DNA from 4 places in the Streptomyces sp. NPDC003691 genome. Region 2 is predicted to be linked to each of the others. Evidence: riboswitches for the same ligand, from Rfam matches in the RefSeq annotation. Region 2 holds a riboswitch; each other region holds the start of a gene.

Region 1 (7,329 bases), on a different contig from region 2:
TGTTGAGGGACTCGGACCAGTCGGCGCCGATCTCCTTCTTCAGGTCACCCAGGTCCGCGAGGCCGCCGGTCTTGGCGTAGGCGGGGGTCTGGGTGTTACCGATCTCGAAGACGTCCGGCGGGGTGTCCTCGGAAAGAGCGGTCGTCAGCTTCTGCTGAATACCGTTCCACGCCTGCTTCTCGTACTTCAGCGTGGCACCGGTCTGCTTCTCGAACTCGGCAGTCAGATCGGCCAGCCAGGCGTCGGGCGTCGAACCGTCCATCGCCCAGAACGTCAGGGTCTGACCCTTGAAGCCGTCCTTACCGGAACCGCCCTCGTTGTCCTTCTTGTCGTCCGAGCCACACGCGGCAACACTGACCAACATGCCCGCGACACCGATCGCCGCGATGAGCTTGCGCTTCACGCCACCCTCCTAAGGGATGCCTGCCACCCCGCCCAAAACGAAGCCATACGCGAAAGTACTGCCTGGGGCTGGGACCCGGTCTTTAATGGTTTAGACCAGTACCCGGAGCTTGGCCTAGACCTTTCGGGCTGTCAAGGCTCGATAAACATGCCTGTCCAGTCCGTTATCGGACCGACATCTGGGCATCATCCGGGCAGGCTTGAGGCCTCCGCTTGGACTAGACCAACCCTAGTCCCCTCGGTGTATAAGAAGCAGTGGTGTCCAGCCTGAAGGCAGAAAACAGGAGGGACAGGGTCACTCCCCGGGACCGGCCCGTGCCACGATGTGATCCGCTACAGACGGAGGAGCCGGTGACGGCAGCAGCGCAGTCGGGAACGGGAAGGCGGGCCATGACGACGGACGGGGTGGGCACGGAGACGGAGACCGGGACACCGACCCGGACCGCGCGCGTGCCCAAGTACTACCGCCTCAAAAGGCACCTCCTCGACATGACGGAGACCCTGCCCCCGGGGACTCCGGTACCGCCGGAGCGCACGCTCGCGGCCGAATTCGACACCTCGCGCACCACCGTGCGCCAGGCGCTCCAGGAGCTGGTCGTCGAAGGCCGGCTGGAGCGCATCCAGGGCAAGGGGACCTTTGTCGCCAAGCCCAAGGTCTCCCAGGCTCTGCAACTGACCTCGTACACCGAGGACATGAAGGCGCAGGGCCTCGAACCCACCTCCCAGCTGCTCGACATCGGCTATGTCACCGCCGACGACACCCTCGCCGGGCTGCTCGACATCACCACCGGCGGCCGGGTGCTCCGGATCGAACGCCTCCGGCTGGCCAGCGGCGAACCGATGGCCATCGAGACCACCCATCTGTCGGCCAAGCGCTTCCCGGCGCTCCGGCGCAGCCTGGTCAAGTACACCTCCCTCTACACGGCACTGGCCGAGGTCTACGACGTCCATCTCGCCGAGGCCGAGGAGACCATCGAGACCTCCCTGGCCACCCCGCGGGAGGCCGGGCTGCTCGGTACGGACGTCGGCCTGCCGATGCTGATGCTCTCGCGGCACTCGCTGGACGCGCAGGGTGAGCCGGTGGAGTGGGTGCGCTCGGTGTACCGCGGCGACCGCTACAAGTTCGTCGCCCGCCTCCGCCGCCCCCAGGACTAGAGCCCCCGTTTTCGTCCCGCCCGGCCCCGGAGCCCCGCTCCGGGGCCGGGCCCTTTCCGGGCCGGACGAGGCGGAGCAGCCCAGAGGCGCGGCGCACCTTTCCGGAGTGGGCAAGGCCGGACAGCTCAGGGGCGCCGGGGGTCCCACGCCGAAGGCGTAGGGGGAGGAACCGCGCGATCGGCCCACGACAGCGCACGGTCGCGGATGGTCGCCACCGGGCCGGGCGCAAGACGGAATCCGTCACGGCACTCCATGCCGCCCGCCGAGTACCACTCCGCCGCGGCTGGTCGCGCAGTTCCCCGCGCCCCTACGGCCTTCACCGCCCCCGCCCCGGAAAAGGACCCGGCCTCCTTGGGATCCGGCGCGTACCCACCCCTGGAAGAGGGCCCGGCCAGCCCGCCCCGGCAGGGGAGCCGCCCGCTCACGAAGGGGCGATCATGGGGCGGGGCGTCCCCGAACCGTGCGGGAGCGTGAGAGGCACGACACAACATGTGGGGGCAACGCTTCGGCGGTGCCCCCACATGTATGCTCATCTCGCTGTCACCGCAGAGGAATCCGGTGTGAATCCGGAACTGTCCCGCAACGGTGTGCTTCGGCCTGCTTTGTCGGGCCGGGCGAGTCCGGCCGTCTGCCGACAGCGCACCCGGATCGTCCGACCCGGGTGCCGAGACGTCCGGGCCTCGCGGTTGGGCCGGTGGACGCCGTACGCGCTGCCCTTTTCCGGCATGGCGCATCCGGCCTGCCCACCCTCCCCCGCCCGCGGCCCGTGAGCCGAGCGAGGGAGAGCCCCACGTGACCATCGCGCCAGCCGATCCGGCTTCAGGCACCGCCCAGCAGCTTCCCGGGCAGACCCCCGGGCCCGCCGCTGCCGCGACGCCCGAGGACGGGCCGGGGACCGCCCTGCTGCGGACCCTGACCGACCTCACCGCCGATCTGCCGGACACCGACCCCGGAAGGGTCGCCGCCGCCGCACTCCGCGGCCGGCACCCCGGATCGGACGCGGCGGAACTCCACCGGCTCGCCACCGACGCCGCCGCGGGCCTGATCTCGGAGGACCCCTCCTACTCCCGGCTCGCCGCCCGGCTGCTGACCCGGACCATCGCCGACGAGGCCGCGGGCCAGGGCTCGGACTCCTTCTCCGCCTCGGTCCGGGTGGGCCATGCGGAGGGCCTGATCGCGGACCGTACGGCCGCCTTCGCGGAGCTGCACGCCGAGCGGCTGGACGCGGCGGTCGACCCGGCCGCCGACGACCGCTTCGGCTACTTCGGGCTCCGCACCCTGTACAGCCGCTATCTGCTGCGCCACCCCATCACCCGCCAGGTGGTGGAGACCCCGCAGCACTTCATGCTCCGGGTGGCCTGCGGACTGGCGGAGGACGAGTCCGTCCGCGCCCTGGACGAGGTGCTCGCCCTGTACGGGCTGATGAGCCGCCTCGACTATCTGCCGTCGTCGCCGACGCTCTTCAACTCGGGCACCCGTCATCCGCAGATGTCGTCCTGCTATCTGCTGGACTCCCCGCTGGACGAGCTGGATTCCATCTACGACCGCTACCACCAGGTGGCGCGGCTCTCCAAGCACGCCGGCGGTATCGGGCTCTCGTACTCCCGGATCCGGGCCCGCGGCTCCCTGATCCGCGGCACCAACGGCCACTCCAACGGCATCGTGCCCTTCCTGAAGACCCTCGACGCCTCGGTCGCCGCGGTGAACCAGGGCGGCCGGCGCAAGGGCGCCGCCGCCGTCTACCTGGAGACCTGGCACGCGGACATCGAGGAGTTCCTGGAGCTGCGCGACAACACCGGCGAGGACGCCCGGCGCACCCACAACCTCAATCTCGCGCACTGGATTCCGGACGAGTTCATGCGCCGGGTCGACGCCGACGCCGACTGGTCGCTCTTCTCCCCGGCCGACACTCCCGAGCTGGTGGACCTGTGGGGCGAGGAGTTCGACGCCGCCTACCGGGCCGCCGAGGCGAAGGGCCTGGCCCGCAAGACCATGCCCGCCCGTGATCTGTACGGCCGGATGATGCGGACCCTCGCCCAGACCGGCAACGGCTGGATGACCTTCAAGGACGCCGCCAACCGCACCGCCAACCAGACCGCGGAGAAGGGCCACACGGTCCACTCGTCGAACCTCTGCACCGAGATCCTGGAGGTCACGGACGACGGCGAGACCGCGGTCTGCAACCTGGGCTCGGTCAACCTCGGCGCCTTCGTGGCCGGCGGGGACATCGACTGGGAGCGGCTGGACGCCACCGTCCGCACCGCGGTGACCTTCCTCGACCGGGTCGTGGACATCAACTTCTACCCGACCGAGCAGGCGGGCCGCTCGAACGCCCGCTGGCGCCCGGTCGGCCTGGGCGCCATGGGCCTCCAGGACGTCTTCTTCCAGCTGCGGCTGCCCTTCGACTCCCCCGAGGCCCGCGCGCTGTCGACCCGGATCGCCGAGCGGATCATGCTGGCCGCCTACGAGGCGTCCGCGGATCTCGCCGAGCGCCACGGCACCTTCCCCGCCTGGGAGAAGACCCGGGCCGCCCGGGGCGTCCTGCACCCCGACCACTACGGCACCGAGCGGAACTGGCCGGAGCGCTGGGAGGCGCTGCGCGCCCGGATCGCCCGTACCGGCATGCGGAACTCCCTGCTGCTCGCCATCGCGCCGACCGCGACCATCGCGTCCATCGCCGGTGTGTACGAGTGCATCGAGCCCCAGGTCTCCAACCTCTTCAAGCGCGAGACCCTCTCGGGCGAGTTCCTCCAGGTGAACTCCTATCTGGTGGCCGACCTGAAGAAGCTCGGGGTCTGGGACGCGCAGACCCGGGAGGCGCTGCGCGACGCCAGCGGCTCGGTCCAGGGCTTCTCCTGGGTCCCGTCCGAGATCCGCGAGCTGTACCGCACGGCGTGGGAGATCCCGCAGCGCGGTCTGATCGACATGGCGGCGGCCCGGACGCCCTATCTCGACCAGTCGCAGTCGCTGAACCTGTTCCTGGAGACGCCGACCATCGGGAAGCTCAGCTCGATGTACGCGTACGCCTGGAAGCAGGGTCTGAAGACCACGTACTACCTGCGGTCCCGCCCCGCGACCCGGATCGCCCGGGCCGCGAGCGGCACGGCCGCCGCCACCGCCCCCGTACCGGCGCAGGTCACCCCCGAAGAGGCGGTCGCCTGCTCCCTGGAGAACCCCGAGTCCTGCGAGGCCTGCCAGTAATGCCCACCCCGGAAACGCCCGCCGCCCGTCCGCAGAACCTGCTGGACCCGGGCTTCGAGCTCACCCTGCGGCCGATGCGCTACCCCGACTTCTACGAGCGGTACCGCGACGCCATCAAGAACACCTGGACGGTGGAGGAGGTCGACCTCCACTCGGACGTCGCCGACCTGGCCAGGCTGACCCCGGGCGAGCAGCACCTGATCGGACGGCTGGTGGCGTTCTTCGCCACCGGCGACTCGATCGTCGCCAACAATCTGGTGCTCACCCTCTACAAGCACATCAACTCCCCGGAGGCACGGCTCTACCTCAGCCGTCAGCTCTTCGAGGAGGCGGTGCACGTCCAGTTCTATCTGACGCTGCTGGACACCTATCTCCCCGACCCGGAGGACCGCAACGCGGCCTTCGCGGCGGTCGAGAACATCCCGTCCATCCGGGAGAAGGCCCAGTTCTGCTTCCGCTGGATGGACCAGGTCGAGAAGCTGGACCAGCTGGACACTCAGGAGGACCGCCGGCGCTTCCTGCTCAATCTGATCTGCTTCGCGGCCTGTATCGAGGGGCTGTTCTTCTACGGGGCCTTCGCCTACGTGTACTGGTTCCGCTCCCGTGGTCTGCTGCACGGCCTGGCCACCGGCACCAACTGGGTGTTCCGTGACGAGACCATGCATATGAACTTCGCGTTCGAGGTCGTCGACACGGTCCGCAAGGAGGAGCCGGAGCTGTTCGACGACGCGCTCCGGCAGCAGGTCACCGACATGCTGAAGGAGGCCGTGGAGGCGGAGCTCCAGTTCGGCCGCGACCTGTGCGGCGACGGCCTGCCGGGCATGAACACCGAGTCGATGCGCGAGTACCTCCAGTGCGTCGCCGACCAGCGGCTGGTGCGGCTGGGCTTCGCCCCGGTGTACGGCTCGGAGAACCCGTTCTCCTTCATGGAGCTGCAGGGTGTGCAGGAGCTGACCAACTTCTTCGAGCGCCGGCCTTCGGCCTATCAGGTCGCGGTGGAGGGCTCGGTCGCCTTCGACGACGACTTCTAGCCGGTCCGCCGGGCCGCCGCGTCCCGCGGCGGTCCGGCGACGGTCCGGGTGCTGCCCCACGGCGGTCCGGCGGCGGTCCGGCGACACCCGGATCCTCCCGAATCCCTCTCCGGCCCCGGCCGGGGAGGGATTCCCCGTTCCGGGCCCGCGCGGGCCCGCCGCAACGGCGTGAGGCCGCCCTTGCGGGCGGCCTCACGAAGAGCTGAAGAGCCGAAGAGCTGCGGACGGGCGGAACGTCACTCGTTCGGGACGACCGCGTACCGCGGAGTGCCCTCTTCCATCTGCTTCAGCGCGTCCTTGCGGTCGCGCTTCGACAGCCGGTCGATGTAGAGGCGGCCGTAGAGATGGTCCGTCTCGTGCTGGAGGCAGCGGGCGAAGTAGCCGGTGCCCTCGACCCGGATCGGGTTGCCCTTCGGGTCCTGTCCACTGACCACCGCGTAGTCGGGGCGGGCCAGGGCGGCGTACGCAGTGGGAACGGAAAGGCAGCCCTCGTTGGACTCGTCCAGCACCCGGCGGTCGGCGGGCAGGTCCTCCAGGACCGGGTTGCAGACGACGCCGACGTGGCGGACGCCGTCGTCGTCGGGGCAGTCGTAGACGAAGACCTTGAGGTCGACGCCGATCTGGTTGGCGGCCAGGCCGACGCCCTCCGCGGTGCGCTGGCTGGCGAACATGTCGTCGATCAGCGCCGCGAGTTCGTCGTCGAAGGCGGTGACGTCCTGGCACTCCCGGTGCAGGACCGGGTTGCCGACGACCGTGATGGGGCGGGACGTACCGCGCTCGCGGTGGGCCCGCTCGCGCTCCTCGGCGTCCTCCGTGTCGTTGATGAACTCGTCGACGGGCGACTGGTCCGTGTCCTGCTGCGACGCCATGTGTTCCTCGATACCCCGGGTGATGGTCGTGATGACGGTGACTGGGTGGTGACGGCCCCGTACGCTCCGTGCGCCGGGCGGCGCGCGGGTGGTACGGGGGATGGTGCGGGGATACAGCCTACGGCCCTCCCGGGAACCCCGGACCGCGGCCGGTGGCCGCCGCGGCACTACGGGGTCAGGAGGGCCGGGCCGGGCGGGGCGGGATCCGGCAGTACGGGGTCCGGCACGGCGGACTTCGGCGGGCGGGCCGGGCCGGGCGGAGCCGGGGCACCGGACGGCGGCCGGGGTCAGCAGACCTCTTCGAGATCGCGCCACTCCCGGCTGTCCGGGCTGTCCGCGACCCAGCTGTCGAGGAGTCCGCGTACCAGACCGGGCGGGGCCGCGATACCGCACTCCCGCTCCGGGGACCACAGCTCGCCCGCGGTCCGGTGCCCGAGCGGCCCGGGGTGGCCCGGTTCGCTGTGGTCATGGGGGTCGAGGTGCTCGCCCTCGCCCTCCGCGCTCGGCATGGACCCCTCGGAGCAGGTGCGGCAGAGCAGTCGCACCGACGACGACCAGTCCTCGGCGGCGAACCCGGTGTCGGAGGCGAGCTGTTCCAGGGCGTCGCGGTCGGCCTCGGTGGCGGCCTCCAGCAGGACGACCCAGGTCGGCACCGGTGACGGCGCCCAGAG
Region 2 (7,329 bases):
CCCGTTCCGGAAATTACCCCTTGCGGGAATACCCCCGGGGGGTATGCTGTTCCTCGAACGGCGGAGACGCCCGAAGGCACAGCACACAGATGGAGACGATGATGACCACCAGTTCCGTCCACGCGACCACCGGCCACGGCACCCACGGCGGCCACAGCGGTCATGAGGGCCACGCCGGTCACGGCAAACACGCCGGTCACGCGGGACACGCCGCGGCCCGCCCCGGCGGGCTCTCGGTCTCCGAGAGCGGATACACCCTCGAATTCGACTCGGTGATCCTGCCCGCCGGACCGCAGACGGTCTCCTTCCGGATCACCGGCCCCGACGGCCGGCCGGTGACCGACTTCACCCCCGAGCACGAGAAGACGCTGCACCTCATCGCCGTCCGGCGGGACACGGCCGGATTCCAGCACGTGCACCCGGTGATGGACCACCACGGCACCTGGACGGTCGAGCTGACCCTGGAGCCGGGAGCCTGGCGGTTCTTCGCCGATATCCACCCGACCGGCCACGACGGCACCATCACCCTGGGGATCGACGCCTCGGTCGCCGGGCAGTACGACCCCCGGCCGCTCCCCGAGGCCACCCGGACCGCCCGCACCGGCGAGTACACCGTCGCCCTCGGCGGGGAACTGCTCCCCGGCGCCGCGAGCGACCTGACCCTCACCGTCAGCCGCAACGGCAGTCCCGTCACCGACCTCCAGCCCTATCTGGGCGCGTACGGACACCTGGTGGCGCTGCGGGTCGGCGACCTCGGCTATCTCCATGTCCACCCCGAGGGCGAGCCCGGTGACGGTGTCACCGAACCGGGGCCGGGGATCACCTTCATGGCCGCCGCGCCTTCGGCCGGCACCTACCGCCTCTACCTGGACTTCCAGCACGAAGGCACCGTCCGCACCGCCGAGTTCACGGTACGCACCGCGAGCGCCCACGGCGCGCCGGAAGCACCCCGTGCCGAGCCCCACGCCGAGCCGCACGCCGAGACCCGTGCGGAACCCCGCGCCGAGACCCCGGCCGCCCCCGCGCACCCGGGCCACCACCACGGCCACGGCCACCATGGGCACCACTGACCCCGGGCGGGTCACCGGCCGGCAGCCGACCCGGAACCTGCCCGTACCGGAAGGACCGTCATGCCACGTCTGACCGCCCTCACCCCCGAAACCGCCGTCGGCGCCTCGCGGGACCTCCTCGCCGAGCTGGTCTCCCGTCACGGCCGGATCGGCGACATGGTCTCCACCATGGCGCACTCACCCGCCGTACTGGGCGGATACCTCCAGCTCAGCCGGGCCATGGGACGGGCCAAGCTGGACCGCAGGATCAGCGAACGGATCTCCATCGCCGTCCAGGTCCAGCAGGGCTGCGGGCTCTGTCTCGACGCCCACACCGGCGCGGCCCGCGCGCTCGGAGTGGCCGAGGAGGAGATCGAGCGGGCCCGCGAGGGCACCTCGGCCGATCCCGCGATCGCCGCGATCATCGCCCTCGCCCTCCGGATCTACCGCGAACCGGCGTCGATCACCGACGACGAGGTCGCCGCACTGCGGGCCCACGGCTACGGCGACCGCGCGATAGCCGATGTGGTCGGCGTCGTCGCCCTCAACATCCTCACCGGCTCGTTCAACCTGCTCGCCGGCCTCGTCCCGGAGAGCGGCACCGATGACTAGGAACGCCACCGCCTCCCGCCGCGGGGCACGGACCCCGCGGAGGGGCCGTGCCCCGCCGCACGGACCCGGAAGGAACACCGCCATGGCCCTCTTCGCCAACCGCGACTACCGCTATCTCTTCAGCGCCCAGATCATCTCCCTCTTCGGGACCGGGCTGACGACGGTGGCCCTCGGACTGCTCGCCTACGAACTCGCCGGCCCGAGCGCCGGTACCGTCCTCGGCACCGCCCTGACCGTCAAGATGGTCATGTACGTGGTCATCGCCCCGCTCGCCGCCGCCTACGCCGCCCGCTTCCCCAGAAGAACCTTCCTGGTCCTCCTCGACGTGGTGCGCGCCGCGGTCGTCCTGGCCCTGCCGTTCGTCACCGAGATCTGGCACATCTACGTACTGATCGGCCTGCTCCAGGCCGCCTCCGCGGCCTTCACCCCGACCTTCCAGGCCGTCATCCCCGATGTCGTGACCGACGAGTCCGACTACACCCGGGCGCTGTCCGCCTCCCAGGTCGCCTCCACCATGGAGAGCCTGCTCAGCCCGGTCCTGGCCGCGGTCGCCCTGGCGTTCATCAGCTTCAACTGGCTGTTCCTCGGCACCTCCGCCGGCTTCCTGATCTCCGCACTGCTCGTCCTCCCGGCCCGTATCCCCGAGGCCCGCCCCACCACCCAGACCCGGGCCTGGGACAAGGCCGCGGCGGGCATCCGGACCTTCCTGCGGACCCCGCGGCTGCGCGGCGTCATGGCCCTCAACCTGGTGGTCGCGGCGGCCGGTTCGATCGTCGTCGTCAACACCGTCAACTACGTCCGCGACGAACTCGGCGGTTCGCAGTCGGACGTCGGCTGGATGCTCGCCGCCTCCGGCGGCGGCACCCTCCTGGCCGCCCTCGTACTGCCCCGGATCCTCGACCGGGTCGCCGCCCGCACCGTCATGACGACCGGCGCCGGAGTCCTGGTCACCGGCACTATCGCCGCGGTGATCACGGTCGCGGCGGACCTGGCCTCCCGCGCCGGTACGGCGGTCGTCTGGGCCGTCATCGGCGCCGGTATGGCCCTGGTCATCACCCCGACCGGCGCGGTCCTGCGGGCCTCCGTCGAACGGAGCGCGATCCCCCAGGCGTTCGCGGCCCAGTTCTCCCTCTCGCACCTGGCCTGGCTGATCACCTACCCCATCGCCGGATGGCTCGGTACGCACGGGGGCTACGTCCTCACCTGGTCCGTCCTCGCCGCCCTCGCCGTCACGGGCACCGCGGGCGCCCTTCTCCTCTGGCCCCGGCAGGAGGGCCGACGCCCCGCGGCCGGCCCCGCGACCCCGCTCCGGCCCGTGGCCCGGACCGGCCGGTCCGCCCTCTCCAAGGCCGCCTGAGAAAAAGCTCCTTGCTCCTCCCGCACCACCCCGGTCCCCGCCCGCCGTCCGTACGGCGGACGGGGACCGTCGCCGTACCGCCGGTGGCATAGGCTGGCCCGTGCAACTGGTTCGCCCCGTCAGCCGGACGGGCGCGCCGTAAGAGGGAACCCGGTGAAAATCCGGGACTGCCCCGCAGCGGTGAGCGGGAACGACCGCCGTCATACGCACTGGGCCCGAGCCGGGCCTGGGAAGCGACGGCCAGTAGGTGCCCGCCGGGAGACCGGCAGGCGTGCCCGCGAGTCCGAAGACCTGCCCGTTGCCCGCGCGCGGACGTCTCCGTGCGCGGATATTCCGGTGACCTCGAGGGCGGGTCGGCGTACATACCTGCGGATCGTGCCGTACAACCCGGCCCGGCCGTCCGGTACGTCACCCTTCGCGCTTCTCGTCCCGTTGCCGGGATCTCAGGGATTCATCTCGCGAAGGAGATCTCCGTGACCACCAAGTCCGCAGCCGCGGCAGCACGTGCCACCGTGTACGGCTACCCCCGCCAGGGGCGGGACCGGGAGCTGAAGAAGGCCGTCGAGGGCTACTGGAAGGGCACCGTGACCGCGGACGCCCTCCACACCACCGCGGCCGGGCTGCGCCGGGCCACCTGGCGGCAGCTCGCCGACGCCGGTATCGGCGAAGTCCCCACCGGTGACTTCTCGTACTACGACCACGTCCTCGACACCACCGTCATGGTGGGCGCGATCCCGGAGCGGCACCGCGCCGCCGTCGCCGCCGACCCGCTGGACGGGTACTTCGCGATGGCCCGGGGCACCCGGGACACCGCGCCGCTGGAAATGACCAAGTGGTTCGACACCAACTACCACTATCTGGTCCCGGAGCTGGGACCGGACACCGTCTTCACCGCCGATCCGGCCAAGCAGCTCGCCGAACTCCGGGAGGCCCTCGCCCTCGGCGCGGCAGCCCGGCCGGTCCTGGTCGGCCCCGTCACCTATCTGCTGCTGGCCAAGCCCGCGCCCGGCACCGCCCCCGGCTTCGACCCGCTGACCCTGCTGGACCGGCTGCTCCCGGTCTACGCCGAGGTCCTCGCCCGGCTGCGGGCGGCCGGCGCCGAGTGGGTGCAGCTCGACGAACCCGCCCTGGTCCAGGACCGTACCCCCGCCGAACTGAACGCCGCCGCCCGCGCCTACCGCGACCTCGGCACCCTGGCGGACCGGCCCCGCATCCTGGTCGGCTCCTACTTCGACCGGCTCGGCGAGGCGCTCCGCGTCCTGGCCGCAGCCCCCGTCGAAGGACTGGCGATCGATTTCACCGGCCCCGCCGCCGCGAACCTGAACGACCTCGCCGCCGCGGGCGGTCTCCCCGGCAAACGCCTGGTGGCCGGAGTCGTCGACGGCCGCAATATCTGGACCGGCGACCTGGAGAAGTCCCTCGGCACCCTGGGCACCCTGCTGGGGCTCGCCGACCGGGTCGACGTGGCGGCCTCCTGCTCCCTGCTCCATGTCCCCCTCGACACCGCCGGTGAACGCGATATCGACCCCGGTGTCCTGCGCTGGCTGGCCTTCGCCCGGCAGAAGACCGACGAGATCGCCACCCTGGCCCGCGGACTGACCCACGGAACCGCCGCCGTCGAGGGCGAACTCTCCGCCAACCGTGCGGCCCGTGCCGCCCGGGCCGCCTCGTCCCTCACCCACGACCCGGCGGTCCGCGCCCGGACGGCCGCCGTCACCGCGGCCGACGCCCGCCGCTCCCAGCCCTACGGGGCGCGCACCGCGGCCCAGCGCGCGCACCTCGGACTGCCCCCGCTGCCGACCACCACCATCGGCTCCTTCCCGCAGACCACCGGAGTGCGCACCGCCCGCGCCGACCTGCGGACCGGACGTATCGGCACCGCCGCCTACGAGGAGGCCGTCAAGGCCGAGATCCGGGAGGTCGTCGCATTCCAGGAGAAGGCCGGAATCGACGTCCTCGTCCACGGCGAGGCCGAACGCAACGACATGGTGCAGTACTTCGCCGAACAGCTCACCGGCTACCTCACCACCCGGAACGGCTGGGTCCAGTCCTACGGAACCCGCTATGTCCGGCCGCCCGTCCTGGCCGGCGACATCTCCCGCCCCGACCCCATGACCGTCCGCTGGACCCGCTACGCCCAGTCCCTCACGGACCGTCCGGTCAAGGGCATGCTCACCGGCCCGGTCACCATGCTCGCCTGGTCCTTCGTCCGCGACGACCAGCCCCTCGCCACCACCGCCCGCCAGGTCGCCCTGGCCCTGCGCGACGAGGTGAACGACCTCGAAGCGGCCGGTACCCGCATCATCCAGGTCGACGAGCCCGCCCTCCGGGAGACCCTGCCCCTGCGCACCGCCGGGCACGCGGACTATCTCGCCTGGGCCACCGAGGCCTTCCGCCTCACCACCGGCGGCACGGCGCCGGAGACCCAGATCCACACCCATATGTGCTACGCCGAGTTCGGCGACATCGTCGACGCCATCGACGATCTCGACGCCGACGTGATCAGCCTGGAAGCGGCCCGCTCCCATATGCAGATCGCCCATGAACTCGCCGCCCACGGCTACCCCCGCGAAGCGGGCCCCGGCGTCTACGACATTCACTCCCCGAGGATCCCGTCCCCCGAGGAGCTGGCCGCCCTCCTCCGCACCGCCCTCCGCGCGGTCCCCGCCGAACGCCTCTGGGCCAACCCCGACTGCGGACTGAAGACCCGCGCCTGGCCCGAGACCCGGGCCGCCCTGGAGAACCTGGTCGCCGCGGCCCGTACGGTCCGCGGCGAACTGCCCGATTCCTGACGGAACACCACTCCGGTGGGGCCGACCGCCCCACCGGGGTCACCGGGGCCGCCCAGCCGACGGCCGACGGGACAGCGCCGCCAGGCCGATGGCGATCCACGCCGCGTTCAGCAGCGCGGACGGCCAGGCCTGGTGATAGCCGGAGTTGACGGTCAGCGCGGCGGAGCCGAAGAGGTTCAGCAGCTGGAAGGACCGGCCGTCGGAGCGGACCCGGCCCGCCGAGGCGAGGGCGTAGGCCGCCAGCAGCAGTCCGGCCCCGGACCAGCCGACCAGGGCGAGTACGGCCCCGCCGTCCGTCACCGCGACCTGGCGCCGACGACGGCGTAGGCCCGGACCGGAAAAGTGCCCATGCCCTCGACGGCCGGCGGGACGGCATGGAAGCGGAAGCCCCCCTCGGGCAGCTCCTCCAGACCGCGCAGATGCTCCACGACGGGGATACCGGCGCCCAGCAGCAGGGTGTGCGCGGGCCGGGTGCCGTCCCGGATGTCGTCGATGTTCAGCGAGTCGATACCGACCAGCGCGGCCCCCTGCTCCACCAGCCAACCGGCAGCGTCCCGGGTGAGGAACGGATGCCCGCTCCCGTACCGATCGCTGCCCCAGTGCCGCGACCAGCCGGTGTGGACCAGCACGGCGTGCCCCCGGACGTCGTACGGGACCAACTCCTCCCGCCCCACGGCCCGCCGCTCCTCACTCACCGCCCGGATCACGATCCCGTCCAGATCGGCGAGCCTGCCGAGCGGGAGGGCCGCCAGGTCCGCGCCGTCGCCGTAGCGGTGGAAGGGGCTGTCGAGATAGGTCCCGGTATTGGAGACCATCGAGATCCGGCCGATCGCGAACTCGGTACCGGGCGCGTAGTGCTCGCGGGAACCCTCGCGGGAGAGATGGTCACCGATCTCGGGCCCCGGCAGCCCGGGATAAGTGATCATGCCGTGCCGGATGGGGTGACTGAGGTCCACCGTCCTGCGGCCCCGGTACCCGGTTTGCTCACCGTTCTCGTCCATGCGCATATCCTCAGTGCAGTCCCACTGCACCACAAGCGAGTCTTTCTGAAGCGACGCTACAGTCCCGCTTATGGAACTGGACCCCCGCCGACTCCGAGTCCTGCGCGCCGTCGCCCTCCGCGGCGGCGTGGTCGACGCGGCCGAAGTGCTCCATCTGACGCCCTCGGCCGTCTCCCAGCATCTGGCCCGGCTGGAACACGAGGTCGGCCAGCCCCTGGTGGACCGCTCCCGCCGCCGTACCGGACTCACCCCGGCGGGCCGACTGCTCGCCGCCCGCGCCGAACGCATCGAACAGGAACTCGCCGAGGCCCGCCGCGAACTGACCCTCCTCGCCGGCCGCGCGTCCGGCCCGGTCACCGTCGGCGCCTTCTCCACCGCGGTCGCCCACCTCCTGGTCCCGGCCCTCACGGAACTCGCCCGCACCCACCCGGCCCTGGAACCCCGGCTGATCGAACTGGAGGGCCCGGAAGCCCTGCGCGAACTCCGCACCGGCGGCCTGGACCTCCTGGTCACCGAGT
Region 3 (7,329 bases), on a different contig from region 2:
CGCTCTACTACGACGACAGCAGGGCCTACGGATGGGAGGCGGCCGTCGCGGCCGGAGTCGCCGTGTGGAACACCAACGTCGACAACGTCAGACTGGTCGAAGCCGCACCCGGCGCCCGGGCCGAAATCCAGATCGTCGCCACCAGCGGCTGGCCGCAGGCCACCCTCGGCCCGGTCCGCCCGGGCGGCAGAAGCCGGGTCGAACTGGGCGCCCAGGCAGTCACCCTGGGCTATGACAAGATCCGTATCGTCGCGCACGAAATCGGCCACAACCTGGGGCTGCCGGACACCAAGCCCGGCCCCTGCTCCCAGCTGATGTCGGGTTCGAGCCCCGGCACCGCCTGCCGGAACGCGATCCCGAACGCCACCGAACAGGCCCGCGTCGAATCGGCCTACGCGGGCGGTGCCGCCGCCGTCCGTACCCCGGCCACCGGACGCGTCCTGGTCGACGCGCCCTACTGATCGCCCCGTTGCGGGGTCCGGGCAAGCATCGTCCTCACCGGCCCCGCCACGGCCTGACCCGGCGATGCCGTGCGCGTCCGCCCACCGGGCGATGTGCACGGCACCGCCGGGTCAGGAGTTCCCGTCCGATACCGCGGTCCCGCGGCGGCGTGCCCGGTAGGCGCGCTGCCGGCAGACAGCCGAACAGTACGTACGGGGCCGGCCGCCGGAGGCCGGCCGCACCGGCTCCCCGCAGCCGGGGCAGCACACCGGACTTTCGTCACCGGACGGGGAACCGGACGCCGCACCGGGCGGACTTTCGTCACCGGACCCGGTCTCCGTGTGCCGGATACCGACAGCCCGCGCGGCACGGGCGGCGGAGACCAGGTCGGCACCGGGGACGGCTCCGCGCGGGGTGTGCGCGGCGAGTTCGGACTCCAGGAGGGGGCAGTCCCGGACGATGTCGTCGTCCTCGCAGAGCCGGAGATGGCGAAGGTACTCCAGGGCCGCCCGCAACTGCCCGATCCGCTGCTCCAGCAGTTCCATCTGTTCGCCGACGGCGGTGCGCCAGGCGGGGATCGCCGCCTTTCCCGAGGTGACGACGGCCGCCTGGTCCAAGGGCATCCGGCCCACCACACAGCAGAGATAGGCGAGACCGAGACGGCGGAGGTCCGCCTCGCCGTAGAGCCGTTTGCCACCCGCACGGGCCGGCGGGTCGAGCACACCCCGGTCCTCCCACCACCGCACCGTGGACGGCGCAAGGCCGTACAGCGCCGCCGCTTCACCGATGGAGACACCATGTCGCGTCATGCCCCCAGTTGACATCAAGTCGACTTGACGGGACAAGATCCGAACTCCTACCCGTCCGGCAGGAGGAGTCGACCGTGTCAGAGGTCGGAAGCAGCACCGGAAACGCCGAGAACGCCCAGCACAACCAGAACTCCCAGCACACCGAGCACACCGCGAGCACCGAGTACGCCGAGACCGTCATCATCGGCGCGGGCCAGCAGGGCTGCGGCACGGCCGCCTCCCTTCAGGCCCTGGGCCGGGAGCACCTGGTGCTGGAGCGGGGGCGGATCGGCCAGTCATGGGGGCACGAGCGGTGGGACAGTCTGCTGGTGGGAAGCGGCAACCGGTCGGTGCGGTTCCCCGGCCGGGAGTACGACGGAGACGACCCCGACGGCTTTATGCCGGGCCGCGAACTGGCCCGGCGGCTGCGCCGCTATGCGGCGGACCGGAAGCTCCGGATCCGGGAGCACACGGCCGTCCGGCGGGTCGAGTGTCCGCCGGATACCTCCGGCCGCGGCGCCGTGCGGTTCAGGGCCCTGCTGCGCGACGGGGGTTCCATCGGCTGCCGCAACCTCGTGGTGGCGGTGGGCGGTTACGCCGCTCCCCGCACCCCTTCCTTCGCCGCCGATATCGACCCGTCCGTCACCCGGCTGCACTCCCACGACTACCGCAACCCCGGATCCCTGCCGGCCGGTGCCGTCCTGGTGGTGGGCGCGGGAATCAGCGGCCAGCAGATCGCCGACGAGCTGGCGGACGCCGGGCGGAGCGTCTATCTGTCGGTCGGCCGCCACGGCGCCTGGCCCCGGCACTACCGGGGCCGCAGCCTCCACGAATGGATGTTCGTGTTCGGCCTGGAGGAGGAGTACGTCCGGGCGGGCAACGTCGACGCCGGCCGCGGCGGGGTGCTGCCCGGCCTCCCGGTGGCGGCCGTGCTGGACGGCACCGGCGATCTCAATCTCGCCACGCTGGCCGGAAAGGGAGTCGTGCTCGTCGGCTCCGTGCGCGCGGCGGCCGGCGGGATCCTGCGGCTGGAGGAGAACGTCGTCGCCGTCGCCGAGGCGTCCGCCCGCAGCTTCCGGCGGGTGATCGAGACCATCGACACCGGCATCAGGGAACGGGGGTTCCCGGTCCCCGAACAGCACCCGGCCCCCCGTGTCGACATGGACCGCATCGCTCCGTTCGGAGACCGCCTCGACCTCGCCCGCCACGGCATCACCTCGATCATCTGGTGCACCGGCTTCGGACCCGACTACCGGATCCTCCCGGCGCGCGCCCTCGACGGCCACGGCGCGCCGCTCCAGCGGAAGGGCGTTCTCGGGGCGATTCCCGGCCTGTACTACGCGGGGCTCCCGGACGGGAATTCTCTCGCCCCGGTCGCCATCGGCGCCAATGTCGAGAACGGGCGGTTCATCGCCCGCCAGATCCATATCGACCATGTCCTCCGCTCGGGAACCGCGTCATCGGTGATCACACCGTAGGAACGCGGTTCGGCCGAGTGCCGCATCGCAGGAACGCGGTACGGCAGCGTGCCCCTTCCCGGGCCCCGCGGGCGGGAGGCTTCGGACCGGCTCCCGGCCCGCGGGTGCGGCTCCGGGGACTCCGCCCCGGACGCTCCGTCAGAAAGCGGTCCAGGTGAAGGAGACCAGATCGCCGGACTTTATCCGGAACTGGCAGCCGCCCACCGGGGTCGGCGTGCCGTTGACGGCGATGCTCCAGTAGGCCGATGCACCGCCGCTCACGTTCTTGATGGTGTCGACGAAGAAGTCGTCGAAGGACGGGTACCAGGGGCCGTCCCAGGTGAAACCGTGCTTGCGGGCGGCATCGTCGAGCGCGGCGGTCGGTGTGGGCACCTTGGCCGGATGGGCTCCGCCATTGGTGCCGTCGCACTTGTGGGTACCACCGGAGGCGGTGGTCACATCGTGCCCCCTGGTTCTGACCTTTCCGCTGAACAGCAGCCCGTCGGGCCCCTGGACGGTGAGGGAGACCTTCACCGGAGCGTTGGTACGGTGCGCGGGCGCGGCGGGTGCGGCGGCGGCGGGTGCCGCGGCGAAAGCCAGTGAGAGGACCGCCGCGGTGGCGGCGGCACGCTGAGCGAGCTGTGCGGGCATGGAACGCCTTTCGTCGGACCGGGCCCGCCGCGCGCCCGGCACACCGGGGCGGATCACGCCGCCCCGCCCCGCCGCGACCTGTGGCGGAAGACGGGACGGAACGCCCCTGGGCGCAAGGCTTCACGCCGCAGACCTGGCGGAGGAAGCAAAGCGAACCGTGTACTGGGCATCCCGGCTCGCGGCGCAGCGCGCCGCACACGGTTGCAGGTCAGCGCCGGACTCCCACCGGCTTCCCCCAGAGACACACGGCTATGAAGTTGTCACCCGGTCGGGGACCGGGATGACGAATCGTACGAGCACGGAGGCGAGTTGACCACAGCGCCGGGCCGGGTGACGGCGCTCCCGCACCCGGGCTGCCGGGCGGGACGCACCGCCCCCGTACCGGCGCTCCCGGGTGGTGGCCGCGCCCACCGCTCACCCCGGCTTTCCTCAAGGTGCCTGCCCCGCACATCACGCCCCACAAGACGCCTTCGGCACACATCTTGCCCTCCGTCACAGTTCCGGGGAATTCCGCCGCGGCCCGGCGCATCGCAGCCTTGCGCATCCGTCCGGACAGCAGCGAGACTGTGGCGGTCCACGGCGACGGGGAATCCGGCGGGGGGTCCGCGGAATGGTCATGGCAGACGGGGACGTCCACACCTATGCGGCCGGTTACGAATCGGATGCGCCCGCGTTCCGCGAGATGATTCGGTTTCTGCGCGGCCACTTCAACCCCGGCATCGGATCCCCGCAGAACCCCGATACCCGGTTCGTACGGGTGGATTTCGAGCTGGACTACGGGGCCAAGGCGGTCCGGCTCTACGTTCTGAAGCAGAATCTCTACGTCCAGGGCTGGTCGATCGGCCGGGCCGGCGCCACGGAGCGCTTTCTCGCCGCCCGCGGGAATCAGGCCGCACCCGAGCAGCCGGTGCCCGTGCAGACCAATCAGCGCGTCAACTCGAATTACTCCGAGGCCGCTCCGGACTTCGATATCGGAGGGTTCCAGATGATCAACGACCTGGAGACCCTTTACAACCATGTCGACAAGCTGGTGAAGACCGGATCGGGCATACCCGAAAAAGCCGAGGAAGCATTCCACCGGCTTATTATCATGACCGCGGAAATGGCCCGGTTCGGTGGGTTCTTCGAGAACTTCCTGACCGTCTGGCCGGAATCCTGGTCCCAGTACACGCGGCTGACGCGGCCGGACGGTACGGAGACGATGTACTTCAACGAGGCCGTCAAGAAGTGGGACGACCTTTCGGCGGTGGTCCGCGGGACAAAACCCGGTATCCGGTACGCCGGGCGCGAGGTGGGTCCGGCCGAGGCCGGACAGATCATGGGGAACGGCGCGCTGCACCAGTAGCCGACAGAGGGGGTCCGGTGGATCTCGATGCCCTGAAAGCGCACCTGACGAGCCCGGGGGATCCCCCCGTACTGCGCGCCACGGACACCGCGCTGCCCCCGCAACTGGCCGACCTGCTGGTGACGTTCCCGGACGGTGTCTGCCGGGGTGCCGCCGGTTCGCAGGAGCCGGGGTTCGACCCCGGACACACCGTGCTGACCCTCGTTCTCGTCTGCTCCCCCACCGGCTGGCCCGCGGGCGGCCGGGTCACGCTCACGGTGACCGGGGTGACCGTGACCGTGGCCGTGGACGGCTCCGCCGGGCTGGTTCTCAGCGGTACGTTCGACACCGTCGACGTGGTGTGCACGGTGACCGGGGGCGAGGACGGACGGCTCACCGCCGCCGTACGCCCCCGGCACCAGGGGGCGTTCGCCGGTGCACTGGACGAGCTGGGGGAACGCCTCGGCTCCGCGCCCGGGTGGCAGAGCGCCCGGCAAGGGCTGCGAACGCTCGGCCTGGCGGCCGGTGATGTCGCCGGATTCGACCTCCGGCTGACCCCGGCGGACGGAGCCGTACCGGCCGTCCACACCGTCACTGTCACCGCCATGGCCGTCGTCGCCGCGCTCGACCTCGGGGCCCTCCCGCTGGAGATCGCGGTATGGCTGCCCGACCTGCGGGTCAGCGGCCGGCTGCGCGGTGACGAGCCGGTCCGTGTCCGTGCCGTACTGGAGTCCTTCGGGCTGCCCGTGAGCGAGGTGCCCGCGGAACTCTCCGTCGCCGAACTGTCGTTCGCCGCAAGCCTCGGCAGGTCGTTCCTCGTCCGGCTGAAGGCCACGGGGGACTGGGGTATCGGGCCCTTCGCGCTCACGGCCCTGTCCGTGGCCCTCTACTACGACCCCGCCCGCGGCTTCGTGGCCGGGATCAGAGGCACGGTGACGATCGGCCGGTCCATCGAGATCGACCTGTCCGCCTCGCAGACCGGTGGCGCGCGGGGCGGCTGGACCTTCAGCGGTGGGCTGGCGGCCGGGGCGATCGCCATGGGCGACCTCGTCGACGCCCTGCGGCTGCCCGCAGTCCCCGACCCGCTCCGCTCCCTGGAACTCACCGCGCTCCGGCTCTCCCACACCACCGGTACCGAGGTCTTCGACTTCCTCTGCCGGGGACGGATCACCCTTGCGGACGGCATCACCGCGTCGCTCGCCCTGACCGTCACCCGGAACGACTCCGCCGTCCACTACGGCGGGCGGCTGACCGTCGGCGATCTCGTCTTCGACGTCGTCCTCGACTCGGAGCGGACCGGGACCGGTCTGCTGGTCGCCGGGTTCCACTCCGCCGACGACGGTGCACAGGTCACGCTCCGGGACCTGGTCGCGCACTTCTCCGCCGATCTGGCGGCCGGGATACCGGACAGCCTGCGTATCGGGCTCAAGGACGCCAAGTTCGTCCGCGTCAAACCGGCGGACGGCCCGGCCGTGTTCTGTGTCGGGGTCGACCTGTCGGCTTCGGTCGAGCTGGCCGGGCTCCCGCTCGTCGGCGCGTTCCTGGCCGAGGCGGGCAGCGACCTCGCCGTCGACAACGTCCAGATCCTCTACTCCTCCGGGGTGTTCGACACCGCCGCGGCCGGCGCCGCCAACACGCTGCTCGCCCGGGCCGGGGTGGTGGAGTTACCCGCGGGCGGGCTGAAGGCCGGACCGGCCGCCCTCGCCGATCTGCGCATCGGCGGGGAGCGGACACCCGTCGCCCTCGGTCTGCCCGCGGGACCCACTCCCCCCGGCGGTTCCGGCGGCTCCGCACCGGCCCCGTCCTCGTCCTCGTCTGCGCCCAGCGCGCCCGCACCGCCCGCGCCCGCCCCTGCCGGGCCCGCCGCCCCCGCGGCCGGCGGTGTCTGGTTCGACGTCCAGAAGCAGCTCGGGGTCGTCCGGATCAACCGGGTCGGGGTGATGTACCAGCACAACGTGCTGCTCTTCGGCCTCGACGCAGGGGTGCAGCTCGGGCCGCTGACCATGTCGCTGGACGGTCTGGCCGCCGGCTCCCCGCTGGACCGGTTCGCCCCCGTCTTCCGTCTCGACGGCCTCGGCATCGGCTACGTCGCTCCCCCGGTCGAAATCGAGGGCGCGCTGCTGCATCTCCCCGACGACCGGCTGGGCAAGGGGGTGGCCTTCCAGTTCGACGGCACCGCGACCATCGCCCTGCCGGACTTCTCCCTGGCCGCCGTCGGCTCGTACGCCCAGCTGACCTCCGGCGAGCCGTCGCTGTTCGTCTTCGCCCAGCTCGAAGCGCCCCTGGTGGCCGCGCCGCCGATCCTGGTCACCGGGCTGATGGCCGGATTCGGCTTCAACCGCGAACTCGCCCTCCCGAGCGCCCGGGAGGTGTCCGGGTTCCCCCTGCTGGTGCTGAACAAGCAGGGGCCGGACGCCGACCGGCGGCCGTCCGCGGTGCTGGACGTCCTGGAAGGGCGCAGCCCGGCCGTGCCCGGCGACCCGCCGCGGGAGTGGATCGCCCCGCGGCAGGGCGCGTACTGGCTGGCCCTGGGCATCGAGTTCAGCGTCGCCGAGGTGGTGAACGCCAAGGTGCTGCTGGCCGCCGAGTTCGGCCAGGAGACGGCGCTCGCCCTGCTGGGGATCGCCACCCTCCAGCTGCCGATGCCCGCCGAGTCCGCGACCCGGAC
Region 4 (7,329 bases), on a different contig from region 2:
TATTCGATGTTCGGTGCCGTCTGGTTCACCGACCCGGCCAAGCTGCTCCCTTTGGTCGCGTCCCGCTTGAACCCCGGCGGCGTACTTGTCTTCTCCCACCCCCCGGCCATTCCAGGCGCATACGGACCGCAGGGAATGTACAAGGGTGGTTTTACAGGGAGGGCAATGTACACATATCGCTACAGTTACACTCACCGGAAATGGGAAAGCCTTTTGATCAGGGCAGGGTTCCGGGAAGTGGAGGTACGTGTCCTGGAAGCTCCGACACAAGGTCACATCGGAACTCTGATCGGCCGGGCCGTAGCAGCCTGAGGACGGCCCGCCTCAAGGAACCGGCATCGGGCCCGGCGCTCCGAGGCGCCGGGCCGGCAGGGCCTTCAGCGGTGCCGACTACGCCCAGAGCTGGCCCTGCAGCGTTTCGATTGCCGCCTCCGTCGTTTCGGCCGTGTAGACGCCCGTCGACAGGTACTTCCAGCCGCCGTCCGCGACCACGAACACGATGTCCGCGCTCTCGCCCGCCTTGACCGCCTTCTTCGCCACGCCCAGGGCCGCGTGGAGTGCGGCGCCGGTGGAGATGCCCGCGAAGATGCCCTCCTGCTGGAGGAGTTCGCGGGTGCGGCGGACCGCGTCGGCGGAGCCCACGGAGAAGCGGGTGGTGAGGACGGAGGCGTCGTACAGCTCGGGGACGAAGCCCTCGTCCAGGTTCCGCAGGCCGTAGACCAGGTCGTCGTAGCGCGGTTCGGCGGCGACCACGGAGACGTTGGGGACGTTCTCGCGGAGGTAGCGGCCGACGCCCATCAGGGTGCCGGTGGTGCCGAGGCCGGCCACGAAGTGGGTGATGGAGGGGAGGTCGGCGAGGATCTCCGGGCCCGTGGTGGCGTAGTGGGCGCCCGCGTTCGCCGGGTTGCCGTACTGGTAGAGCATCACCCAGTCGGGGTTCTGCTCCGCGATCTCCTTCGCGATGCGGACGGCGGTGTTGGAGCCGCCGGCCGCCGGGGAGGAGATGATCTCGGCTCCCCACATCGCCAGCAGTTCACGGCGTTCGTCGCTGGTGTTCTCCGGCATGACGCAGACGATGCGGTAGCCCTTGAGGCGGGCGGCCATCGCAAGCGAGATGCCGGTGTTCCCGGAGGTCGGCTCCAGGATGGTGCATCCGGGGGTGAGCCGGCCGTCCTTCTCCGCCTGTTCGATCATATGGAGCGCGGGGCGGTCCTTGATGGAACCGGTGGGGTTGCGGTCCTCCAGCTTGGCCCAGACGCGGACCTCCTCGGAGGGGGACAGCCGGGCCAGCCGGACCAGCGGCGTATTGCCGACGGCGGCGAGTGGGGAGTCGTAACGCATCGGTCAGCGCATTCCGCCGGCGACCGCCGGGAGGATGGTGACGCTGTCGCCGTCCGCGAGCTTGGTCGCGATGCCGTCGATGAACCGGACGTCCTCGTCGTTGAGGTAGACGTTGACGAAGCGGCGGAGCTGGTCGCCATTGTCCTTGTCCACGATGCGGGCCTGGATGCCCGCATGGCGGGTGTCGAGGTCGGCGAAGAGCTCGGCGAGGGTGGTCCCGTTGCCCTCGACGGCCTTCTCGCCGTCGGTGTACGTGCGCAGGATGGTCGGAATGCGGACCTCGATGGCCATGGGGTGGACTCCAGTCGGCTGTCGGAGCGGCGGGGACGCGGCTCGGTCCCCAGCCGAAGCGGCTCGGGCGGTGCGGATCGGTGTGCGGTGGTCGTTCCGGGGCGGTGCGGGCGGTGCTGGGCAGTGCTCAGAACACGCGCTGGGTACACATCGCGCTGGCAAGACGGCACAGGTCGACATGGAGCCGCGCGACGAGCAGCACGGCGCCGCCCTGCGTCTTGTCAGCCATGTCGTGGAGAACCATGCGGTCATCGTATCGATTCCCGCCCCCGGGACCGGAATGTGATCTCACACTGCGGGACGGATCCGCTCAGCCGGTGGACATCGCGCCCTGGTGGTCCGGCGGGAGATAGGTGATGGTGGGGGCGCCGGTCCCCGGATGGACGGCCACCTCGGCCCGTACCCCGTACACCTCGGCCAGCAGCGCGGGGGTGAACACCTCCTCCGGTGTCCCCGAGGCCACGATCCGCCCGGCCTGGAGCACATGGATCCGGTCGCAGAAGTACGCGGCCAGGTTGAGGTCGTGCAGGGCGAGCAGGCTGGTGGCGCCCAGGCTCCGGACCAGGGCCAGGATCTCCCACTGGTAGCGGATGTCGAGATGGTTGGTGGGTTCGTCGAGGACGAGCAGGGCCGGGTCCTGGAGCAGGGCGCGGGCGACCAGCGCCCGCTGCCGCTCCCCGCCGGAGAGCGACGGGAAGGCGCGCCGGGCGAGGTCCCCGATACCGAGCCGGGCCAGGGCCTCGTCGGCGGCCCGGCCGTCGGCCGCGGTGTCCGACTCCCAGAACCGCTTGTGCGGGGCCCGCCCCATGAGGACGATCTCGCGGACGGTCAGCTCGAACTCCGGCCGGCTCTCCTGCGGCACGGTCGCGACCCGCCGCGCCCGCTCCTTGGGCCCGAGTGCGAGCAGATCGGTGTCCCCGAGGCGGATACTGCCCGCGGTGGGGCTCAGGGTGCCGTACACGCAGCGCAGCAGGGTCGTCTTGCCGCTGCCGTTGGGGCCGACGAGTCCGGCGGTCTCGCCGGGGCGCAGGTCCAGGTCGGCGCCTTCGACGAGGAGCCGGCCGGTGGTGGTGGCGTACGAGAGTCCCCGTACGGTCAGCCCCGCGGGGGCGGTGGCGGGGCGGGTCATGCGGGGGCTCCTTCCGTGCCGTCGACGGAGCGGCGGCGCATCAGCCAGAGGAACAGCGGCCCGCCGATCAGCGCGGTGAGCACCCCGACGGGGATGTCCTGCGGCGCGGCGAGGGTACGGGCCGCGAGGTCGGCGACCACCAGGGCCACGGCCCCGCCGAGGGCGGCCACCGGCAGCAGCGCCCGGTGCGCCGCGCCGACCAGCAGCCGGGCGGCGTGCGGGACCATCAGGCCGATGAAGCCGACCGCGCCGCTCGCCGCCACCAGTACCGCGGTGACCAGCGAGACCAGCACGAAGACGGCCGCCCGGAAGCGGGCGACGTCCAGCCCGAGGACGACCGCGCCCTCCTCCCCGACCAGCAGCAGGTCCAGCGGCCGGGCCAGGGCGAGCAGCAGCGGGAGCGCGAGGCAGACGACGGCCGTGGGCAGCCAGACGCTGTCCCAGCGGGCGCTGCCGAGGCCGCCGAGCGACCAGTACAGCGCCTCGCGGAAGTGCTCGGGCCGGGAGGAGGCGACGAGGACCAGGGTGGTCAGGGCGGTGAAGACATAGCTGATGGTGACTCCGGCGAGGACCAGCCGGGTGCCGGTCATCCCGCCGCCGTTCCGCGCCAGCCCGTAGACCAGGAGGAACGCGGCGAGGGAGCCCGCGAAGGCGCCCGCGGGCAGGGCGACGGTGGTGGTGACGCCGATCCCGAGGACCAGGACGAGTACGGCGCCGGTGGACGCCCCGGAGGAGATCCCGAGCAGGAACGGGTCGGCGAGCCGGTTGCGTACGAGGGCCTGGAGGACCGTGCCGACGACCCCGAGCCCGGCGCCGACGACCACCCCGAGGAGCACCCGCGGCAGCCGGACGTCCACGACGATCGTGCGGAAGGGGCTGGGCTCGGCGCCGGGCAGCAGGGCCGCGAGGACTTCGCGGGGCGGGATGCGTACGGAGCCGAGCGCGAGCGCCGCGAGGACGGCGGCGGCCAGGGCCGTCAGCAGCCCGGCGGCCACGGCCCCGAACCGGAGCCGGGAGAGCGCGGGCGCGGAGCCCTCCGGCCGGGATTTCCCGGGCGGGGGCGGTGCGTCCGGGCTGCGCTCCGTCAGCGGGGGCGGCGCGTCCGGGCTGCGGTCCTTGCGCGGAGGCGGGCCGGTGACGGGCGGGACCGCCGGGGCCGGGGCCCCGGCGGCGGGCCTTGTGGGCGGCGCGGAGTCCGCCGGGGCGGACACGGCGGGTGCGGGCCGCTCCGGGGCGGGCGGGCCGCCGGAGCCCGGGGCTCCGGCGGCACCCTGCGGTGCGGGCGTCATCGCGCGAGCTGCGGGGCCAGCTTGGCGATCGCGTCCGGCGCGCGGACGCCGAGGACCGCGTCGGAGAGCGGCAGGACGGCGAACTTCTTGTTCCGGATCGCCGGGACGTCCTTCAGCGCGGGGTCCGTCAGCAGCTTCTGCTTCTTCTGAGCCAGGCTGGTCGCGCCGTAGTCGTAGATCACGATCACCTCGGGCTTGCGGGCCACGACCTGCTCCCAGGTGGCGTCGCCGAAGCTCTTGGGGATATCGGCGAAGACATTGCGGCCGCCCGCGCGGGTGATCAGCTCATTGCCGATGCCCTTGCCGCCGACGGTGAACGCGGTCTTGTCGCCGCTGTCGTAGACGAAGACGGGCACCGGTGCGGTCTGCGTCTTCTTCAGCCCGGCCGCGGTCTTCTCGACCGACGCCCGCGAGTCCGCGATCCACTTGTCGGCCCGGTCGCCGACGCCGAAGGTCCGGCCGACCTCGGCTATCTCGCGGTAGACGTCGTCGAGGGTGGTCCGGTCCTTCGTGCAGTACTCCAGGTTGAGCCGGGTGTCGATGCCGGCCTTCTTCAGCTCGTCACGGGTGCGGCCGTCCTTGGCCTCGAAGGCGCTGGCGTAGCCGCCGTAGACGAAGTCCGGGTTCGCGGCGAGGAGCTTCTCCTTGGACGGGTACTCCTTGGCGAGCACCGGGACCGCGTCGTACGCCTTCTTGTAGCGCGGGAGCACCTCGTCGTCGAGATAGGCGGTGCCGACCAGGGACTTCTCCAGGCCCAGCTCCAGCATGACCTCGGTGACGTGCTGGTTCATGGTGACGGCCCGCTTCGGGGGCGCCTGGTAGGTGGTCTTCACGCCGCAGTTGTCGACGGTGTACGGGAAGCCGGGCGCCGCGGCGGCCTTGCCGCCGCCCTTGCCGGAGTCCGAGCCGGAGCCGCAGGCGGTGAGGGCCAGCGGGAGCAGTGCGGCGGCCGCGGCGGTCAGGGCGGTACGGCGACGGCGGCCGTACGGGCGCCGGGATATGCGCGTGGACATGCGTGGGTCCTCCTCCGGGGATCCGCGTCCCCTGGGTCATGGGAGAAGGGCGATGGGTCAGTTCCTGGCTGACGGCCGACGGACGCGGCGCGCGGAGTGCGCGCACGTGTCAGTCGACCGGTCACAGTGGCGGGACCGCGCCGGATTCGCACCGGCTTCCTGGGTCCCAGCGCCCCGTATGGAGTTGAAGCGACAGCGGTGGGGTGGAGATGGGTGGAGCTGCGGGTCAGTATGCCTCGACGACCCGGACTTCCTCTTCCGTGATCTTCTCGTCGACGATCCGGAACGAGCGGAACTGGAAGGGTCCCTCGCCCGCGGTGTCGGCGGTGGAGACCAGGACGTAGTGCGCGTTCGGCTCACCGGCGTAGCTGACGTCCGTGCGGGACGGGTACGCCTCGGTCATGGTGTGCGAGTGGTAGACGATCACCGGCACCTCGTCGTTGTCGTCCAGCTCGCGGTAGAGCTTCAGGAGGTCGCCCGAGTCGAATTCGTAGAACGTGGACGACCGGGCCGCGTTCTCCATGGGGATGAATCGTTCCGGCCGGTCGCTGCCCTCGGGGCCCGCGACGATGCCGCACGCCTCGTCGGGGTGGTCGGCGCGGGCGTGCGCGACGATCCGGTCGTAGAGGTCCTGGGTGAGCGTCAGCATGCGGATCAGGATAAACGCGCGCCGGGCGGACGGCGGAAGGGTGCCGGGGCGGACGGCGGAAGGGCCGGTCCCCGGCTGTCGGACCGCGAGTGAGCCGAAGGGGCGCGGCGAGTTCTGGAAGGAGAACGCGCGGAGGCCGCGAGGAACGAGCGGCCGAGCACGATCGACTGAAGAACTCGTCTTAGGCGCCCCGGAGGCGAACCGAGCCTGGAAAAAAGGGGATGCCGGGCGGCGGGTGGGGCGGGCAGGCAGTCGCCCACCCGCCGTCCGGCACGTTCGGGGGCCGCGGATGACGGCCCGGTGGCCGTCAGCGCTTGGCGAAGGCCGTGCCCTCCGGGTTCTTCGCCCGGAGGACGAGATACGAGACCCCGAGCACCAGCGCCCAGAGCGGTGCCACATAGAGCGAGATCCGGGCGTCCTTGTCGATGCCCATCAGGACGATCACCATGCCGATGAACGCCAGCGCGAACCAGCTCGTCCAGGGGGCGCCGGGGGCCTTGAAGGAGGATTCGGCGACCTCGCCGCGGGCGGCCTTGGCGCGGTAGCGGATATGGCTGACCAGGATCATGATCCAGGCCCACATACCGGAGATGGTGGCAAAGGAGACGATCTTGTTGAAGGCGTCGCCGGGCCACTGGTAGTTGATCCACACACCGATCAGCATCAGACCGGCGGAGAAGGTGGTGCCGATCAGCGGGGTGCCGTGCTTGGTGAGCTTGGTGAAGAGCTTCGGGCCCTGGCTGTTGAGCGCGAGGTCGCGGAGCATCCGGCCGGTGGAGTACATACCGGAGTTGCAGGACGACAGCGCCGCGGTGAGCACCACGAAGTTGACGATGCCCGCGCCGATCTGGAGGCCCATCTGGTCGAAGGCGGCGACGAACGGGGAGACGCCCGGCTGGAAGTTGGTCCAGGAGACGACCGACAGGATCATGATCAGGGCGCCGACGTAGAAGACGGCGATCCGCCACGGCACGGTGTTGATGGCCTTGGGGAGGGTCTTCTCCGGGTCCTTGGACTCACCGGCGGTGACTCCGACCAGTTCGACCGCCAGGAAGGCGAACATCACGATCTGGAGGGTCATCAGGGTGCCGCCGAGGCCCTTGGGGAAGAAGCCGCCGTCGCTCCAGAGGAGGGAGAAGGAGGCGGTGTCACCGGCGTCGGTGAAGCCCAGGGTGATGATTCCGGCGCAGATCAGGATCATGCCGATGATGGCGGTGACCTTGACCATGGAGAACCAGAACTCCAGCTCGCCGAAGATCTTCACGGAGATCAGGTTGGCGAGATAGAGGATGACCGTGAAGGCCAGGGCCGAGATCCACTGCGGCAGGTCGAACCAGTACGTCATGTACTCGGCGGCCGCGGTGACCTCGGTCATTCCGGTGACGACCCAGAACAGCCAGTACGTCCAGCCGGTGGCGAAGCCCGCGAAGGGGCCGACGAACTCCCGCGCGTACTCGGAGAACGAGCCCGCGACCGGGCGGTACATCAGCAGCTCGCCCAGCGCCCGCATGATGAAGAAGATGACCACGCCCGCGATGGCGTAGGCGAGGATGAGGCTGGGGCCCGCTTTGGAGATGCCCTTGCCGGCGCCGAGGAAAAGGCCCGTGCCGATGGCTC

What was found. A riboswitch is a leader RNA that binds a small molecule or an ion and turns the genes downstream of it on or off. The one in region 2 is predicted to bind cobalamin.
Positions count from the first base shown of each region.
Region 1: it holds a riboswitch for cobalamin, as region 2 does, so the genes downstream of both, ACWDR0_RS09445 (ribonucleoside-diphosphate reductase subunit alpha) here and metE (5-methyltetrahydropteroyltriglutamate--homocysteine S-methyltransferase) in region 2, are expected to answer to the same signal.
Region 3: it holds a riboswitch for cobalamin, as region 2 does, so the genes downstream of both, ACWDR0_RS17350 (DUF4430 domain-containing protein) here and metE (5-methyltetrahydropteroyltriglutamate--homocysteine S-methyltransferase) in region 2, are expected to answer to the same signal.
Region 4: it holds a riboswitch for cobalamin, as region 2 does, so the genes downstream of both, ACWDR0_RS09955 (ABC transporter substrate-binding protein) here and metE (5-methyltetrahydropteroyltriglutamate--homocysteine S-methyltransferase) in region 2, are expected to answer to the same signal.

Region 1 is NZ_JBSFNQ010000014.1:5,769-13,097, forward strand. Features, by position in the region: gene ACWDR0_RS09435 (extracellular solute-binding protein) at 1-403, opposite strand, end outside; gene ACWDR0_RS09440 (GntR family transcriptional regulator) at 793-1,557, shown strand; cobalamin riboswitch at 2,050-2,207, shown strand; gene ACWDR0_RS09445 (ribonucleoside-diphosphate reductase subunit alpha) at 2,350-4,758, shown strand; gene ACWDR0_RS09450 (ribonucleotide-diphosphate reductase subunit beta) at 4,758-5,789, shown strand; gene def (peptide deformylase) at 6,026-6,658, opposite strand; gene ACWDR0_RS09460 (tetratricopeptide repeat protein) at 6,946-7,329, opposite strand, start outside.
Region 2 is NZ_JBSFNQ010000022.1:15,411-22,739, reverse strand. Features, by position in the region: gene ACWDR0_RS13580 (hypothetical protein) at 102-1,070, shown strand; gene ACWDR0_RS13575 (carboxymuconolactone decarboxylase family protein) at 1,131-1,661, shown strand; gene ACWDR0_RS13570 (MFS transporter) at 1,744-3,018, shown strand; cobalamin riboswitch at 3,109-3,331, shown strand; gene metE (5-methyltetrahydropteroyltriglutamate--homocysteine S-methyltransferase) at 3,492-5,810, shown strand; gene ACWDR0_RS13560 (CBU_0592 family membrane protein) at 5,850-6,110, opposite strand; gene ACWDR0_RS13555 (cyclase family protein) at 6,107-6,811, opposite strand; gene ACWDR0_RS13550 (LysR family transcriptional regulator) at 6,882-7,329, shown strand, end outside.
Region 3 is NZ_JBSFNQ010000032.1:56,572-63,900, forward strand. Features, by position in the region: gene ACWDR0_RS17335 (snapalysin family zinc-dependent metalloprotease) at 1-461, shown strand, start outside; gene ACWDR0_RS17340 (helix-turn-helix domain-containing protein) at 573-1,250, opposite strand; gene ACWDR0_RS17345 (flavin-containing monooxygenase) at 1,325-2,707, shown strand; gene ACWDR0_RS17350 (DUF4430 domain-containing protein) at 2,846-3,337, opposite strand; cobalamin riboswitch at 3,485-3,614, opposite strand; gene ACWDR0_RS17355 (ribosome-inactivating family protein) at 3,954-4,682, shown strand; gene ACWDR0_RS17360 (DUF6603 domain-containing protein) at 4,700-7,329, shown strand, end outside.
Region 4 is NZ_JBSFNQ010000015.1:12,389-19,717, reverse strand. Features, by position in the region: gene ACWDR0_RS09985 (class I SAM-dependent methyltransferase) at 1-312, shown strand, start outside; gene ACWDR0_RS09980 (PLP-dependent cysteine synthase family protein) at 391-1,341, opposite strand; gene ACWDR0_RS09975 (MoaD/ThiS family protein) at 1,345-1,632, opposite strand; gene ACWDR0_RS09970 (putative leader peptide) at 1,760-1,876, opposite strand; gene ACWDR0_RS09965 (ABC transporter ATP-binding protein) at 1,943-2,761, opposite strand; gene ACWDR0_RS09960 (FecCD family ABC transporter permease) at 2,758-4,050, opposite strand; gene ACWDR0_RS09955 (ABC transporter substrate-binding protein) at 4,047-5,063, opposite strand; cobalamin riboswitch at 5,102-5,248, opposite strand; gene ACWDR0_RS09950 (Mov34/MPN/PAD-1 family protein) at 5,290-5,712, opposite strand; gene ACWDR0_RS09945 (amino acid permease) at 6,020-7,329, opposite strand, start outside.